3 linked regions of the Granulosicoccus antarcticus IMCC3135 genome follow. The protein of the gene in region 3 interacts with the protein of the main gene of each other region in a pairwise test. Links are inferred from orthologs where the notes say so. Each region holds a gene or a part of one and is shown on either strand. Other genes may lie near its edges.

What was found. The genes of interacting proteins can lie anywhere in the genome.
Region 1: the proteins of IMCC3135_RS31260 (region 3) and glnD interact in binary tests that used the Escherichia coli proteins (3 or more experiments, as listed by UniProt). The link is inferred for Granulosicoccus antarcticus IMCC3135 from one-to-one orthologs.
Region 2: the proteins of IMCC3135_RS31260 (region 3) and glnL interact in binary tests that used the Escherichia coli proteins (3 or more experiments, as listed by UniProt). The link is inferred for Granulosicoccus antarcticus IMCC3135 from one-to-one orthologs.

Annotation. Positions count from the first base shown.
Region 1 is NZ_CP018632.1:5,808,660-5,812,261, forward strand. What follows is about bases 45-3,275. They hold glnD ([protein-PII] uridylyltransferase), read left to right. Parts: upstream 45-375; coding sequence 376-3,075; downstream 3,076-3,275. Other genes in these bases: map (type I methionyl aminopeptidase), read left to right, coding at 45-283; dapE (succinyl-diaminopimelate desuccinylase), read left to right, coding at 3,112-3,275. In the rest of the region: more of map, read left to right, coding at 1-44; more of dapE, read left to right, coding at 3,276-3,602.
Region 2 is NZ_CP018632.1:1,113,335-1,116,618, forward strand. The notes cover bases 328-3,240. They hold glnL (nitrogen regulation protein NR(II)), read right to left. Parts: upstream 2,365-3,240; coding sequence 1,291-2,364; downstream 328-1,290. Other genes in these bases: glnG (nitrogen regulation protein NR(I)), read right to left, coding at 328-1,294; IMCC3135_RS04730 (hypothetical protein), read right to left, coding at 2,539-3,114; IMCC3135_RS04735 (lysine-2,3-aminomutase-like protein), read right to left, coding at 3,208-3,240. Outside these bases: more of glnG, read right to left, coding at 1-327; more of IMCC3135_RS04735, read right to left, coding at 3,241-3,284.
Region 3 is NZ_CP018632.1:7,199,541-7,202,666, reverse strand. What follows is about bases 143-2,897. They hold IMCC3135_RS31260 (P-II family nitrogen regulator), read right to left. Parts: upstream 1,812-2,897; coding sequence 1,473-1,811; downstream 143-1,472. Other genes in these bases: IMCC3135_RS31250 (aminotransferase class V-fold PLP-dependent enzyme), read right to left, coding at 2,412-2,897; IMCC3135_RS31255 (accessory factor UbiK family protein), read left to right, coding at 2,103-2,375; IMCC3135_RS31265 (ammonium transporter), read right to left, coding at 175-1,428. Outside these bases: more of IMCC3135_RS31250, read right to left, coding at 2,898-3,126. UniProt on the Escherichia coli protein: Involved in the regulation of nitrogen metabolism. Regulates the activity of its targets by protein-protein interaction in response to the nitrogen status of the cell.

The DNA of each region.
Region 1 (3,602 bases), 1.4 Mb from region 3 along the record:
AGTAGTACAGGAATACTGTGGGCACGGTATCGGCTCCAGCTTCCACGAAGATCCCCAGGTACTGCATTACGGCAAACCCGGCAAGGGCGTCGAATTGCGCGCTGGCATGACTTTCACCATTGAACCCATGATCAACCAGGGTAAACGCCACGCCAGAGTTCTGGCCGACGGCTGGACAGTCGTAACCAAGGACCGAACACTTTCAGCCCAATGGGAGCATACGGTGCTGGTGACTGAGGATGGCTTCGAGCTACTCACCCTGTCTGACGGGCAGAGCCTCTAGATGTGCCGGCCAGACAATACGATCTCGCCGCACGTCGCATCACGTGACAGCAGAGGCGGCACTGATGCCGCTCCTGCGACTCAGCACCGCTCATGACAACCCTTCCAGGCAGCCCGGCACCACGACCAGCACAATGGGAACAGATAGACTTCCCAACGGTCCGGGACCAGATCATCCGTGCCATTCAAGAACTGATCAACAGCTCCGAGCACTCGACCGATCTCTACAGAAAGGCAATTCAGCTGGGTGGTGATGCCATTCATGAGCAATTTCTGAAAGGCGCGCAAGCCTCCTGCCTGCTCGAATTACGAACCGCCGTCATCGATTACATCCTTCGACACCTCTGGGGTCGACAGGCAGACGCCTTTGATGGCCTGGCACTGGTTGCGGTCGGTGGTTACGGACGCGGGGAATTACACCCTCATTCCGATATCGACATAGCGATACTGCTGCCGAGCCAGCAGAGTGATGAGGACACAGGCGCACGAAATGCCATCCTCAGTGACTGGATCACAGCCCTATGGGATCTGAACCTGGATATAGGCCACAGCGTCCGGACAGTAGCCGACTGCGAGCGAGAGGCCGGTAGCGATATCACTGTCATCACGAACTTGATGGAGGCCAGATTGCTGTGCGGCTGCAATGATCTGTTCAAGGAAATGCAGGAGATCATCCAGCCATCACATATGTGGACTTCTGCCGAATTCTTTGCAGCCAAGGTTGCCGAACAGGAAGAACGACACAAGCGATTCCAGACCAACGCTTATCGCCTGGAACCCAATATCAAAGAGAGCCAGGGCGGGTTGCGCGACTTTCAGACGATCGCCTGGGTGTGTCAGCGACAATTCGGCACCGCTGGCCTCAACGCACTGGTGACACGAGGCCTGCTCGAACCCCAGGAACTGGTCAGGCTCAGAGAAGGCCTTGAGCTTCTGTGGCGCATTCGCTACCTGCTGCATCATGTGAGCAAACGTCGCGAGGATCGACTCCTGTTCGACTACCAGAAGGACATTGCCCATGCCTTTGGCTACCTTGATGACACTGAGAACCGCTCGATAGAGCAACTGATGCAGCGATTTTATCGCTCAGTCATGTCACTGCTGCGCCTCAATGAAATCCTGCTTCAAGGTATCGGCGGCATCATCAGCGGAGTCACGGCAGCATCGGAGATCATTCCGATCAATTCACGCTTCCAGCTCAGGAACGGCTTCCTTGAAGTCACCGGCGACGATGTGTTCATGCACTACCCGCCCGCACTGCTGGAATTGTTCCTGGTCTTTGGCAACACCCCTGAGGCTCTCAATGTCCGCTCGAATACGGTTCGTCTGATCCGGGCCAACCTGCCTTTGATCAATGATCGATTCCGCAGCGACCCCGTGGTGCGCAATCTGTTCGTACAAATCTTCAGCAACCCTCACAAGCTGACACGCACCGTCAGACTCATGAACCGTTATGGAGTGATGGCTGCCTACCTGCCCGCGTTCGACAAGATTGTCGGTCGCATGCAATACGACCTGTTCCATATCTACACGGTCGATGAGCATACCCTCGGTGTCATCCGCAACCTCCGGCGCATGATGCTGCCTCAATTTGCCGATGAAATGCCGCATGGCAGCAGCGTCGCAAAACTGATAAAAAAGCCGTACATACTTTATCTGACCGCACTTTTTCACGACATAGCCAAGGGCCGTGGCGGTGACCATAGTGTCTTGGGCGCCGAAGATGTGAAAGTATTTGCCGCCACTCACGGACTGCCACAGGAAGATGCCGAACTGATGGAGTGGACCGTTCGCAATCACCTGTTAATGTCGATGACCGCACAACGAAAGGATATCGACGATCCTAACGAGCAACTGGAATTCGCTCGCCAGTGCGGTAGCATCGAGCGGCTCAACCACCTCTACCTGCTAACCATTTCCGACATCCGGGCGACCAACCCGGAACTATGGAATTCGTTCAAGCAAAGTCTGCTGCAATCGTTACACCGGCATGCCATGCTGATACTCAAACGTGGCCTCGACAATCCGCTGGATGTGGAAGATGTCATCAATCGCCGGCAGGAACATACTCGAACCCTGCTGGATGACTCACTGGAAAACGATCCTCGCGTCGACATGCTCTGGGCGACCCTGGGAGACGACTACTTCCGGCAGTACCAGGCCGTGGAAATTGCTCGCCATACCGAAATTCTTCTGGCCAACGAGGACACACCGGGACCCCTGGTATCGCTGCGCTACTCCGCCTCTCGCGGCTCAACCGAAATACTCATCTATACCCCTGATGACAAGGCACTGTTCGCACTGATCACGGCAGTCATGGAACGCTTGCAACTGAACATACTGTCAGCAACAATCAATACAACGGCAGGTGGCTTTGCTCTGGATACTTTCCATGTACTGGATGCCACGCAAATGCCCATCGAGGATATCTCGCGTATTGACGAGGTCCGTCAAACGCTAACCTACGAGCTGGGTGTTCCTCGCAACCTGCCAAGACTCGACGTGCAGTATCCATCGCGACGATTGCGCTACTTTTCAGTGTCGACGCAAGTCGAATGCTCCAATGACGAATCAGGCTTCACTGAAGTACATATAACCGCAGCAGACAGACCGGGTATTCTGTCGGGCATTGGCAGAGTACTGATGGGTGCCAACTTCAATGTTCACGCAGCTCGCATCGCCACCCTGGGAGAACGAATCGACGATGTATTCCTGCTATCCAATGAGCACGGAAACTCGCTGACTGCTGCCGAACAACAGACAGTCAGCGAACTACTGCAACAAGAATTGTAGCCCCTCCCCTAAAAGACAGATACGGAGCCCCGACACTTGAACACCACACCCAGCGACACCATCGCCCTTCTGGTTGAGCTTGTCCGACGCAATTCGGTAACACCCGATGACAAGGGTTGCCAGGCAATGATCGGAGAGCGATTGGCTCGACTGGGCTTCGTTCTCGAGTCCATGCCATCTGGAGGGGTCACCAACTTGTGGGCTCGACTGGGAACAGAGGCTCCCCTCTTCGCATTTGCCGGTCATACCGATGTAGTCCCAACGGGCAACGAAGAGGACTGGTCATCACCCCCTTTTGCCGCCGACATCATCGATGATCATCTCGTAGGACGCGGTGCCGCTGACATGAAAGGCGGGGTTGCCGCCATGGTAACCGCGATCGAGCGATTTGTAGAAAGTGGCGCGCACAAGCACGGATCAATCGCCCTGCTCCTCACCAGCGACGAAGAAGGCCCGGCAACGGACGGCACCACAGTGGTCATCAACAAACTCGAGCATCGCAACGAAAAAATCGATTACTGCATAGT
Region 2 (3,284 bases), 6.1 Mb from region 3 along the record:
CTGGCTGCGCGATGCCCAGCAGGTCGCTGTGGCCGTCATGCAGTTGTCGATTGGCCCACTGACGCAGGCCGCTTTCCCAATCCACATCACGCTGCGAGGGTGAGTCCTGCACCTGGGCTGGCATATCTTCGGCTGTCAGCTCGGTGGTGCTGGCCATGACTGTCAGCCAGTGAGCGGTATTCTGTAGCTGGCGAACATTACCCGGCCAGCTCAATGAGCTGACATAGGCTTCGAAGGCTGGTGTCATGACTTTCGCCTCTTCCCCCAACTCTTCTGCCGCCTTGGCCAGAAAATGCTTGAGCAGACGCGGAATATCTTCGCGACGATCGCGCAGCGGTGGTGCCTCGATGCGGATAACGTTCAGGCGATGGAACAAATCTTCGCGAAAGCGCTTGTCCTCGACGAGCTGCTCCAGATCCTGATGAGTGGCAGCAATGATTCTGACATCCACGGTAATGGGTGTATGGCCACCGACACGATAGAACTGACCGTCGGCCAGTACTCGCAGCAGTCGGGTTTGCAATGTGGCTGGCATGTCGCCGATCTCATCGAGGAAGAGGGTGCCACCGTCCGATTGTTCGAAACGACCGATGCGTGTGCTCTGAGCTCCGGTAAAAGCGCCTTTCTCATGACCGAACAATTCTGATTCCATCAGATCGTGCGGAATGGCTGCCATGTTCAATGCCACAAAGGGCTGTTCGGAACGAGGGCTGTGGCGGTGCAAAGCGTGTGCAATCAGCTCCTTGCCGGTGCCGCTCTCACCATTGATCAATACGGTTATCTTGGAGCGCGACAGGCGCCCGATCGCCTTGAAGACATCCTGCATGGCAGGTGCATCACCGATCAGCTCCGGTGGCTCATCGGGTTTTTGAACGACTTTGACCTTGGCGGCAGCACCGCTGATCTGGTTGCGGTGTTCTTTCTGGGAGTTGCAGGCACGGCGCACCTGCTCAATGACGTTGTCCACATCAAAGGGCTTGGGTATGTATTCGAAAGCGCCGCGTTCGAAGGCTGCAACCGTACTGTCCAGATCCGAAAATGCGGTCATGATCAGTACCGGTAATTCCGGGTGTGTGCGTTTCATCTGGTCCAGCAGGGACAGACCGTCCGAACCTGGCATGCGGATGTCACTGATGACTGCATCAGGGGCTAGTGCATTACCGCGCATGGCATCCAATGCCTCGTCAGCAGACTCGAAGACATTAACCTGCATGCCAGCCTGCTTAAGGGTTTTTTCCAGTACCCAGCGGATCGATTGGTCATCATCTATGACCCAGACGTATTCGTCGCTCATGCGATCTCCATTGGAATTAGAACAGTGAAAATGGTGTTGCCCGGTTCGCTGGTGCATTCGATCAGGCCGCCGAGCTGGTTCATCGTCGATTGCGCGATGGATAAACCGAGTCCGGTGCCGTGGTCGGTGCCAGTAACCATGGGGAAGAAAATTTGATCAATGAGTGCTTCTGGCACGCCGTGGCCATTGTCGATAATCTGGATGCAGGCAACCAGTGCGTGGCGCGTGCCTCCGATCGTGAAATTACTGATGATGCGTGAACGAAAGACGATCTTGCCGGCGGCATCAATGGCCTGCAGAGCGTTGCCTGCAATATTCAGAATGACTTGCACCAGGCGGTCTCGATCGGTCAGACATTCAGGAATGCTTGGGTCGTAGTCGAAGCGCACCTGGACGCCTTCCGGGGCGCCTGCAATGACAATCTTGCGTACGTGTTCGAGTACCTCATGCAGATTAACGACATCGCGGCGGGGGCGAGTCGTGGGTCCTAGCATGCGATCTATCAGGCCTTGCAGCCGATCTGCCTCACGAATGATGATTTTCGTGTATTCGCTGAGTTCGGGATCGGGTAATTGTCGATCCAGAAGCTGGGCTGCACCACGTAGTCCACCCAGCGGGTTCTTGATTTCGTGAGCCAGGCCGCGCAGCAGAGAACGCGCGTGCTCCTGTTGTGCTTTCATCGCCTCGTCTCGAGCGATGCGCAACGGACGATCAACCGTATTGATTTCAATAATGAGTCCGACCCGCTTCTCATTGAGGCGATACGGGGACAAGGACAGATCAACCACTTGCGGATCGCGCCCATGCGGTTCAACCGAAACCTGTCGGTCAGTAAAAGGCTGGCCGCTGAGCAAGGCATCACGGATGCGTGCAAACAGGGAGTCCGGGATGGTTAGTGCGCGAGTCAGTCGCTGGTTGGTTACGCGTCGCGCACTCACACCCAGCAGTTGCTCTGCGGAACTATTCAGATAGCGAATTCGCATTGCATCGTCTATCGCTATCACAGCACTGGCCAGCGAGTCGAGCAGGTTGATTTCGGTTGCCGTTGAGGGCACAGGATAAATGGTCACGTCTACAATCTGCAATTTACGCACCCCTTGGGAGCGGTTAGAATTGCGTGACCAGATAAATTTTAAGTCAATTTATTCAACAACTTAAAAGGTGGTGGCTTTCATCAAGCAATAATGATCCGCACCATTTCAGTGCTGTTGCATTCAGTATTGCACTAAATTGGTGCTATTTGGTTAATTCACACCACCTGCAACATGCTGCTTGACGAAAATTTCGACAAGTTCAGATTCGGCAATGATCGAGCCGCTCTCATCAACCAGCTGTACCTGAATTTGATGCGCTCCTCGAATCGGGGCATCAATAGGCATGCGATGGCGATTGCCAGTCACCACCAATATCCCGTCAACCCGGATATTTGCCGTGATTCCTGTTGGTAGTGATTTTGCCGGTGAGGTATTGAACTGTACCCAGATCGGATCCTTGGGATCATTGAAGGTTTGCTGGTGCGTCGGCTGATCAATAACCACGTTTTCGATAATCGCTGACGGTTGTACTCCAGATGTCGGCGCGCCAGCCGTGGTCGGTTTTGTTGCCACCGCATCCATCACGTTCAGCGGGGGTGGCTTGATGATGGTGGCATCGGCTGCCGGCTGATCAGTAAAGATCGTAGAGCCATCCTCGGCGATGCTCTTGTAGATCGGACTTTCTTCAGCAAAGCTCAGGCCCGTGAACACTGCCAGCAGGCTCAGCGAAAGGAGTGATACTGCCCTTGCCAAGGGCGCTGTGTGTCTGCGAGTCGTTGTTTTCATGTGCGGAAGTGTGCATTTTCCACACCATCTGCAACGCTTGAGCTCTGGGCAAGTGTTTGCTCTCAGAGGGCGTCTTGCACCCCGATGAATGGTTCATTGACCCTGATCAAGGGCGGGGCATTCGTCCATATAGGCATGGTTTTTTCCTGAGACATCGTTCACGGTATAGC
Region 3 (3,126 bases):
GCCATCTTGAAGCCTGCCCTGAGGTTGACGGTAGCGCTGAGTCCGCCACTTGTCCTTCAACGCTCTTCATAACGCAAAAAGGGCGTCAACCTTATGCTGACGCCCTTCTTGAAATAACAGACGAGGATCGAAAAACTCAATCCTCGCCATAGCCGTGCTTATTGAAACCTGGCTTTAGCCGCGTGTTCCGAACTCAGGGTAGGCTTCTATGCCGCATTCTGAGATATCAACACCTTCGTACTCTTCTTCCTCGCTGACGCGGATTCCGAATACCATCTTGATGATGCCCCAAACGATCAGGCTGGTGATGAATGTCCAGGCGAAGATCGAGGCCATACCCAGCGCCTGAACTCCGAACGATGCATCCGTATTGCTTAAAGGTACGACCATCAGGCCGAAGATACCCACTACGCCGTGAACAGAGATTGCGCCGACAGGATCGTCAATCTTCAAACGATCAAGCGAGATGATGGAGAACACCACCAGTACACCGGCAACCGCTCCAATGGCAGTGGCCAGTAGTGGTGATGGTGCGAGTGGCTCAGCCGTGATAGCAACCAGTCCGGCCAAAGCGCCATTGAGTGCCATGGTCAGATCCGCCTTGCCCCAGATCATGCGGACAACAAGCAGTGCGGCAACAACACCACCCGCAGCTGACATGTTGGTGTTGACAAAGATGGCCGCTACAGCATTGGCATCACCGAAGTTGGAGATCTTGAGCTGCGAGCCGCCGTTGAAGCCAAACCAGCCCATCCACAAGATGAAAGTGCCCAGAGTTGCCATGGGCATGTTTGCACCAGGAATTGGTACCACTGCGCCGTTAGCACCATATTTGCCTTTTCTGGCGCCCAGCAGCAGAACGCCTGCCAGAGCCGCGGTCGCACCGCACAAATGGACCACACCGGAACCAGCAAAATCCTGGAAGCCAGCTGCGTTGAGCCAGCCGCCGCCCCATTTCCAGAAGCCCTGGATAGGGTAGATAAACGCAGTAAAGACAGCAGCAAACAGCAGGAAGGACCAGAGTTTCATGCGTTCGGCGACTGCACCAGAAACGATAGACATGCCGGCTGCTACAAACACAACCTGGAAGAAGAAGTCAGACCGGGCAGAGTAGTAAGGAGCATCCTCACCGCCAGCCTGAAAGACGTCAGCCGCATTCTCGGCACCGAGCAGGAAGCTCAGTACTGGCATGTAGCCGCCTTCGTAATCGGCACCGGGGTACATGACGTTGTAGCCGACGAACATGAACATGATGCAGGCCAGTGCGTACAGCACGATGTTTTTGGTCAGGATTTCAGTGGTGTTCTTGGCACGGACAAGGCCGGCTTCGAGCATGGCAAATCCTGCTGCCATCCACATGACCAGGGCACCTGCCATAAGGAAGTAAAAGGTATCGAGCGCGTAGCTCAGTTCAGCTAGTTGTTCCATTGGATAGTTTTCTCTCTACTATTTTTATGTGATCTGTTGGTGCCTTAAAGCGCGACAGGTCCGGTTTCGTTAGTTCGAATACGGATGGCGCTTTCCAGGTTCATGACGAATATTTTGCCGTCGCCGATTTTTCCCGAACCTGCCGCACCCGTGATGGCTTCGATCACAGCGTCCAGTTGAGCATCGTCGATGCCGATTTCGATTTTGGTCTTGGGAATGAAGTCCACCACGTACTCAGCGCCCCGGTACAACTCGGTATGGCCTTTCTGCCGACCGAAGCCTTTGACTTCGGTGACGGTCATGCCTTGTATGCCGATGACAGATAGAGCTTCTCGAACCTCCTCTAGCTTGAAAGGTTTGATAATTGCCGTTACTAATTTCATGGGGCTTTCCACCGCTATTGGTCAAAGATGAGTTAGGAGTTACATCATGCGTGCCATCTATTAAATGTCTTTTTAATCAACAGGATAGAGATTGTAGATGCACCTCTCCATTGAATGGGTGCAACATCTTGGTGCGCTGCTTTCTCAAAAGCGCACTAAATGGGTGCGAAAATGTTGAGTCCGTTTCGATGCATCCAGATACGTTTGAATGTCGTAAGCTGTGCTTCTGGCTACCGATGTCTGTTTTGCCTGGACATCGCACACTTAACTGAATAGAGCGAGACCTGAATCATGATAGATGCGCGTGTTTTTGACGATATTTCCAAATCTCTGGGCAAGCTTCTGCCTCCAGGAGTGTCCGATCTGAAGGAAGACTTCGAGCGCAATGCCAAGTCAGCGGTACAGAGCGCTCTGGGCAATCTGGATTTGGTGACTCGCGAGGAGTTTGATGTTCAAACCGCGGTTCTACGCAAGACGCGCCAGCAGTTAAAGGACCTGGAGGCTCGCATCAGCGAACTCGAACCTGCTGCTGTTGACGTTGACAAATCGAGCACAACTGACTGATGCACTGGCAAGCGTCGATCAAGACGCAGTGAGAGTCTATGGACTCAACAAACCTTTCAGGCAGTGCATGAACAGGGTTATCTCTTCAGCCGTGTTGTACACATTGGGCGATACTCGCAGCATTTGCGTATCGTTATTGAATCCTGGCGAAAATGGCTCGCAATGCTGCCTGTCAGGTAGTTTTGCGATCATGTCGGCTTCCAGCAATCCCTTTTGAACGCGTTGCGTGTAGCTCACCGGAAACTCTATCGCCAGGGTGCCGCTCGGAATGGGGTGTACGGTGATGTTCTCAAGTTGCATATGGCAAGCCTGCTGATGCGCATGAGCAGTCAAGCGGGTGATGTCTTGTTGTCGTTGCGGTATACCGGTATCCAAGGCTTCACGCAGTGCGCTGCCAAGCCCCAGTTGCAACGTGATACTGGCATCAACGGGCTGCAATTGATTGATGCGAAAGCTCGAGGGTAATGACGGTGCTGTCCAGAACAAAGCGGTCGCCTTGGGGCCGCGTAACCATTTACGGCAGGTCGACACAAGGGCGTCGCACCCTAGCTGTGTGACATCGACAGGGATTTGTCCGAGAGCCTGAGCGGCATCGACGATAAACAGACACCCTGTTGGTCTGGGCAGGCGCCCGATAGCCTCGATGGGGTATCTCAGGCCGTGCACACTAGTGACCATGGGGGCATACAGGGCCGCCACGTCTTCATCCAGACAGGCCTGCCACTCATCCAGGTTCGGGGCTTCAAGATCC